DNA from 3 places in the Verrucosispora sp. FIM060022 genome. Region 1 is predicted to be linked to each of the others. Evidence: riboswitches for the same ligand, from Rfam matches in the RefSeq annotation. Region 1 holds a riboswitch; each other region holds the start of a gene.
What was found. Region 1 has a riboswitch for S-adenosylmethionine ahead of thrC (threonine synthase). Riboswitches for the same ligand answer to the same signal wherever they lie in the genome.
Positions count from the first base shown of each region.

Region 1 (2,199 bases):
AGATTGCATCGACAACAATCTATACATCTCGCATTCTGGATCCCCCATCGGATCTACTACGGAGGTATCCGAATGCGTATCGACCGGTTCGGCGGGCCGGCACTGTCCCTGTTCCGCATGGTTGTCGGCCTGCTCTTTCTCTGTCACGGCCTGGCCTCGTTGTTCGGCGTCTTCGGCGGTAACCGGGGCACCGGTGAACCTGTGCCGCTCGGCCAGTGGCCGGGCTGGTGGGCCGCACTGATCCAGGCGCTCTGTGGTGCGCTGGTGCTGGTCGGCCTCTTCACCCGACCCGCGGCGCTGCTGGCATCGGGCTCGATGGCGTACGCGTACTTCGTGGTCCACCAGCCCGAGGCGCTGCTGCCGCTGCGCAACCACGGCGAGCTGTCCGTGATGTTCTGCTGGTCGTTCCTGCTGATCGCGATCCTCGGTCCGGGAAGCTGGGCGCTGGACAACCTGCTCGGTCAGCGCGGCGGGCGGGAACTCGCCCTCGACGCAGAAGCACGCAGCTCCGTGCCGGCCTGACCCTCCGTGCGAGAGTCGCGATCATGCTCGGACCTGGATCGAGTGGTCATCCGGCGGCGCTGATGCCACTCGATCCAGGAATGGGTGTGACCTGCGGAGCAATCCGCGATCTCGCTCACAAGCTGGGACAGTCAGGCGACGGCCCCGGCACTACTGCCTAGAATCGGCAGCACAACTGCATACCTCATCCAGAGGGGCTGAGGGATACGGCCCGACGACGCCCCGGCAACCACCTCGCGCGCTCATCGTTGAGCGTCCGGCGGGGCAGGTGCCAATTCCGTCCCCGCCGCAGAGTGCGATGCGGGGAAAGATGAGAGGACTTCGACATGACGTCGACGCTCGCCCCCTCCGGCATCAACACCGCCACCAGCCCGGCCCGCGCTCTGGTCTGTCGCGCCTGTTCGGCCCGCTACCCCCTCGCCGCCCAGCACGCCTGTTACGAGTGTTTCGGCCCGCTGGAGGTCGACTACGACCCGGCTGCCCTCGCCGCCGTCACCCGGGAGCAGATCGAGGCCGGGCCGCGCAACATCTGGCGGTACGCCGCCCTGCTGCCCGCCGGTCAGGACCCGACCACCCGGGTCACCCTGGAACCGGGGTTCACCCCACTTGTCGCCGCCGACCGGCTCGCCGCCGAGTTGGGCATCACCGCCCCGCTGTGGGTCAAGGACGACAGCGCCAACCCCACCCACTCGTTCAAGGACCGCGTGGTGTCGGTGGCGCTGACCGCCGCCCGGGCGCTCGGCTTCTCCCGGTTCGCCTGCGCCTCCACCGGCAACCTGGCCAACTCGGTCGCCGCGCACGCGGCCCGGGTCGGCGTCCCCTCGGTGGTCTTCATCCCCAGCGACCTGGAACAGGGCAAGGTGGTGACCACCGCCGTCTACGGCGGCGAACTGGTCGCCATCGACGGCTCCTACGACGACGTGAACCGGCTCTGCGGTGAACTGGTGGAGACCGACGAGTTCGAGGACACCGCCTTCGTCAACGTCAATGTCCGGCCGTACTACGCGGAGGGTTCCAAGACGCTCGGCTACGAGGTGGCCGAACAACTCGGTTGGCGGATTCCTGCCCAGGTGGTCGTCCCGATGGCCTCCGGTGAACTGCTCACCAAGATTGACAAGGCATTCACCGAACTGGTCGAGATCGGGCTGGTCGAGGCGCCCGCGGGCGGTTGGAAGGTGTTCGGCGCGCAGTCGGCCGGCTGCAACCCGATCGCCACCGCCCTGCACGCCGACAGCGACGTCATCACTCCGGTCAAGCCGACCGGCATCGCCAAGTCGCTCAACATCGGCGACCCGGCCGCCGGTCTGTACGCGCTGGAGGCGGTACGTCGCACCGGCGGCTGGATGGAGTACGCCGACGACGACGAGATCCGCGCCGGAGTGCGGCTGTTGGCGCGTACCACAGGGGTTTTCGCCGAGACGGCCGGTGGCGTGACCGTGGCGGTGCTGCGCAAGCTGGTCGAGTCCGGCCGGTTGGATCCGACCGCCGAGACGGTGGTGTTCAACACCGGCGAAGGGCTCAAGACCCTCGACGCGGTGGCCGGTGAGGTGGGGCCGACCCATCGGATCAAGCCGTCGTTGCGGGCCGCCCGCGATGCCGGCCTGCTCGGCTGAGTTGACCATCGGGCACATGATCAGCGGAAATGCTGTGACCAGCGGTAAATGATCAAGCGGGATC
Region 1 covers NZ_RQIV01000002.1:598,560-600,758, reverse strand. Annotated here, with positions in the region: gene EG812_RS09350 (DoxX family protein) at 73-522, shown strand; SAM riboswitch class I at 704-839, shown strand; gene thrC (threonine synthase) at 849-2,135, shown strand.

Region 2 (2,199 bases), on a different contig from region 1:
GCTCGTCCATTTGATCGACATCCCCCGTTCGATCGAGATCCCGGTCCAGGTCGCAGTAGTCGTCTACTACGGCGTGCCGGCCGCCGTGGTGGTGGCCGGGGCGGTCACCGCGGTTCGGCTCCGGCTGCGCGACCTGCCCCAGATCCGGAGAACCGCCCTGCTGATGAGCCTGCTGCTGCCGGCGGCCGGCATCGTCGTCACCCCGATCACCATGGCGTACGCCTGGTCCACCGACTACAGCACCGCACCGGAGGTGCTGGTCGTCGAAGTCGTCATGGTGCTCGCCGCGCTGGCCGGCGCCACGGTACTGGCACGTCGCCTGTCGGTTCGCGAGCGCCGGCGGGCCACCGGCGCTACGCCCGACGCCGCAGTCGAACCCGCCTGACGGACTCCGGCTCACCGAACGGCTACCTGCCGCACCACCGCGATGGCCTGGGCGTGAGGGCCGTCATATCGAGTGGACGCCGACCCGTCCCCTGCTGCTAGCCTCGGCCGCAGGTCATGAGTGCCAGCGTGAAGCCCCGGCTTGCTGGCCGGCAACCCTCGTCCGCGCAGGGGTGCCCCGGGTGAGGACCAGGCACCGGTTGCAACCACCGGTGCAAGCGTGGCCTGGTTTCCAGGTCATCACGACCTTGAGGGAGACCCATGTCGTACCGCAGTCGATCCGCTCCCGTGGCGGCCTGCCTCGATCTGACCCAACGTCGCCACGTCGACATGATGCGGGTCTGCAGCGCCGCGTGTAGCTGACCGCGTCGCTGCCGGTCGCCGAGCCTGCGGGCCTCGGGTGACCTGATCAACTCCCCCTCTGCCATCGGTTCATCCCAGCGGTCCGTCGCACGACGGACCGTCGGTGCGGCACGTCCGTGCCCGCCGTCGTTCATCCAGGAGACACCTGTGCGAATCGTTCCTGCCCTGACCCGGGCCGCCGCCGTCGGCGTCGCCGCAGTCCTCGCCGCCGTCACGCTTACCGCCTGCGGCTCTGACTCGGCCGGCGAGGCCGACAACCCGTACAACCTGCTCCAGCCGGGGGTGCTGCGGGCCGGCACGCTCACCGACGCGCCGCCGAACGTGTACCTCAAGGACGGCAAGTTCACCGGCTTCGACAACGATCTGCTGGTCGCCGCCGCCGACAAGCTCGGGCTGAAGGTCGAGTTCGTCGGCACCGACTTCTCCGGTCTGCTCGCCCAGGTCAACAACCGCAAGTTCGACATCGGCAGTTCCTCGATCACCATCACCGAGGCGCGAAAGAAGACAGTCGACTTCGGCAACGGCTACGACTTCGGCTACCTCGGTCTCAACGTGCCCGCCGGCTCGACCCTGAGCAGCTTCGACGAGCTGGCCGGCAAGCGGGTGGTGGTCGTGCAGGGCACCGTCCAGGACGACTACGCCACCACCAAGGGCCTCGACCCGGTACGGGTGCCCGACTACAACAGCGGGCTCAACCAGCTCAAGGCGGGCACCGCGGACGCCTGGATCTCCCCGGCCGAGATCGGTGAGAAGACCGCCGCCGACAGCGGCGGCAAGATCACCGTGGCGGCGAAGGAACTCAGCCCGGCCCCGACGGCGTACGCCTTCGCCAAGGGCAACGACGCGCTGCGCGAGGCGCTGAACAAGGCCCTCGACGAGGTCATCGCCGACGGCACCTGGACCCGGCTCAACGAGCAGTACTACCCGGGTCGGGCGATCCCGGCCGACTTCGCTCCCGGCAGCGGCACCGTGACCGTCCCGTCGGCGGCCCCCTCGGCCGCTTCCTGACCGGTACGACCAGCTAGCAGGGCGGAGGTTGACCCGTGGATCCGTTGCGCACCCTGTGGGAGACGTTCTTCGACTGGGAGTCGATGCGCGAGGCGCTACCCGAAATGATCACTGTCGGGTTGCCGAACACGCTGATCCTGGCGGTCACCGCCGCCCTGCTCGGCTCGGCGCTTGGCATCGTGCTGGCCGTCGCGGGCATCTCGCGAACCCGCTGGCTGAGGTGGCCGGCACGGGTCTACACCGACGTCTTCCGGGGCCTGCCGGCCGCGGCGACGATCCTGCTGATCGGGGTCGGCCTGGCCCCGCTCGGCATGCAGGTGTGGGGGCCCAACCCGTACCCGCTGGGCATCCTGGCGCTGTCGCTGATCGCGTCGGCGTACATCGGGGAGATCTTCCGCTCCGGCATCCAGTCGGTGGAGGCCACCCAGCTGGAGGCGGCCCGCG
Region 2 covers NZ_RQIV01000001.1:1,106,323-1,108,521, reverse strand. Annotated here, with positions in the region: gene EG812_RS04855 (hypothetical protein) at 1-385, shown strand, start outside; SAM riboswitch class IV at 498-611, shown strand; gene EG812_RS04850 (ABC transporter substrate-binding protein) at 895-1,755, shown strand; gene EG812_RS04845 (amino acid ABC transporter permease) at 1,791-2,199, shown strand, end outside.
Region 2: it holds a riboswitch for S-adenosylmethionine, as region 1 does, so the genes downstream of both, EG812_RS04850 (ABC transporter substrate-binding protein) here and thrC (threonine synthase) in region 1, are expected to answer to the same signal.

Region 3 (2,199 bases), on a different contig from region 1:
ACGGCGGCGCCCGCCACGGGGTGCCAGAGCCCTCCGGGCGGCCGTCGATGCACCGATCGAGGTTTCCGCGGTGGGTGACGCGGAGACTGTGGTGGTCACCCACTTTTCCTATAGTGAAAGTAGGTAATGGGCAAGTGGAGATCACAGGGCGGGACGGCCGGCTACGTACCCACGCTGTTTCGTAGTCATGGAGCACGTCGGCCTTTGGCTGTCCCGCCCAGCTGTTGTCGATGCCGAGGAGCGTGTCAGGGCGGGTGGCGAAGACCCCCTGAGCGTGGTGGCCGCCCGGTCGGCGAGAGAGGCGCTCGTTCTCCGGCGCGTGTAGCCCGTGTGGGGACTCCTGGCCGCGCTCCTCCGACTCGAGCATCCGAGCGACGTCGTCCAGGGCGAAGCCGAGGCTGGTGAAGGCGGCTGATGTGCAGCGCGAGAATGAGATGACGGGCGATTATCGGTCAGGGAAATGCCGAAACCTGGTTGGTGAAGGTTGTGGCGACAACCAACGACCCGCCGGCCGTCGAGGTCGCGGCCGGCGTCACGATAGACGCAAGAACGTGCCACCTGTTCGGAAGCCCAGCGACCAGGATGCCGATCATCGCGCCAACGAACACGGGCACCAGAATGAAGATGACCAGATGTTCCGCCACGTCGACAACAAGGAATGCTGCCGCCGAAGAAGGGGCGTCCGGCTCGTCTCGGATGACGAAGTAGGACAGTGCGCCGAGCCGCCTGCGTTCCTGCCAGTGGCTTTCCATTGCTACCGCAAAGTGCGGCACACACCGTGCTGCGCAGGCATAACCTGGCACCGCGGGCCGCTCGACTGGCGTACGCGATCCTCGACGGCACGCTGGTCCCGATCGACCGGGGCGCCGAACGCCCGCTATCCACGATGAAACTGGCATTGTCGTCGTGACCGCCTGGACCGACACGGCGATAACAAGCATCCATGTGATGTCAGTGGGAACAAGGGACACTCGACTATGGTCACGTTCGATGTGCCCGCCAGGCAGATGTGCACGCCGGAGTGCTTATCACTGCCGTGCGGCGCGCGGCAGCTATCTGTACCTGCACCGGGTCGGATAGTGCGCGAAGCGTACTGGCGGCAAGGCCGGTCCGTATGGCAATATCGGCGGCGGTCATGAGTGTCAGCGTCAAGGCCCCGGCCTGCTGGCCGGCAACCCTCGTGCGTCCGCGGTGGGGTGCCTCCGGGTGAGGACCAGGCCGCCGGCGTCCGCCGGAGAGGCAAGCGCGGACCCGTGCGGGTCCACCGTCATGAAGGACCAGTGTGCCCACGATCGCTCCTGTGGTGCTCGGCGCGGATCTGCCTGTCCGTCTCTCCGACGGCACCACCGTCACGTACGCCAACCTCGACTACGCCGCTACCGCACCGTGCCTCGCTGCCGCCGCCGATGCGGTCAATGAACTCCTGCCCTCGTACGCCAGTGTGCATCGGGGTGCCGGCGCGGCGTCACGTCGCTGCACACTGGCGTACGAGCAGTCCCGCCAGACCGTGGCGGATTTCCTCGACATCCGGCCCGACGACCACGTGATCTTCACCCGGAACACCACCGACGCGATGAACCTGCTCGCCCGGGCACTGCCATCCCACACCACCGTGGTGACCTGGGCGGGCGAGCACCATGCGAACCTCTTGCCCTGGCCGCGGGTGCACTGCCTGCCGGTGCCCGCGGACCTGCCGGCGGTGGTGTCCGGGCTCACCCGCGCACTGGCTGACCTGCGCAGCGCCGGCCCCGTGCTGGTGGCGGTCACCGGCGCGTCCAACGTCACCGGAGAGGTCTGGCCGATAGCCGAACTCGCCGAGATCGCGCACCGGCACGGCGCGCGGATCGCCGTCGACGCCGCCCAGTTGGCCCCGCACCGTCCGGTCTCCATGACCGACGCCGGCATCGACTACCTGGCGCTGTCCGGGCACAAGCTGTACGCGCCGTTCGGCGCAGGAGTGTTGGCCGGCCGGGCCGACTGGCTCGACGCCGCCGCCCCGTATCTCGCCGGCGGCGGGGCCACCAGGCACGTCGGTGACGAGGCGGCCGAGGTGCAGTGGCATGTTGGTCCCGCTCGGCATGAGGCCGGCACACCGAATTTGCTGGGCGCGGTCGCGCTCGCCGCCGCCTGCGCCACGCTCGCCGCCTCGCCGGCCGTGCTGGCGCACGAACAGGATCTGCTGAAGCGGTTGCGCGACGG
Region 3 covers NZ_RQIV01000013.1:78,676-80,874, forward strand. Annotated here, with positions in the region: gene EG812_RS26260 (ABC transporter permease) at 1-99, opposite strand, end outside; gene EG812_RS26265 (hypothetical protein) at 453-752, opposite strand; SAM riboswitch class IV at 1,132-1,252, shown strand; gene EG812_RS26270 (aminotransferase class V-fold PLP-dependent enzyme) at 1,301-2,199, shown strand, end outside.
Region 3: it holds a riboswitch for S-adenosylmethionine, as region 1 does, so the genes downstream of both, EG812_RS26270 (aminotransferase class V-fold PLP-dependent enzyme) here and thrC (threonine synthase) in region 1, are expected to answer to the same signal.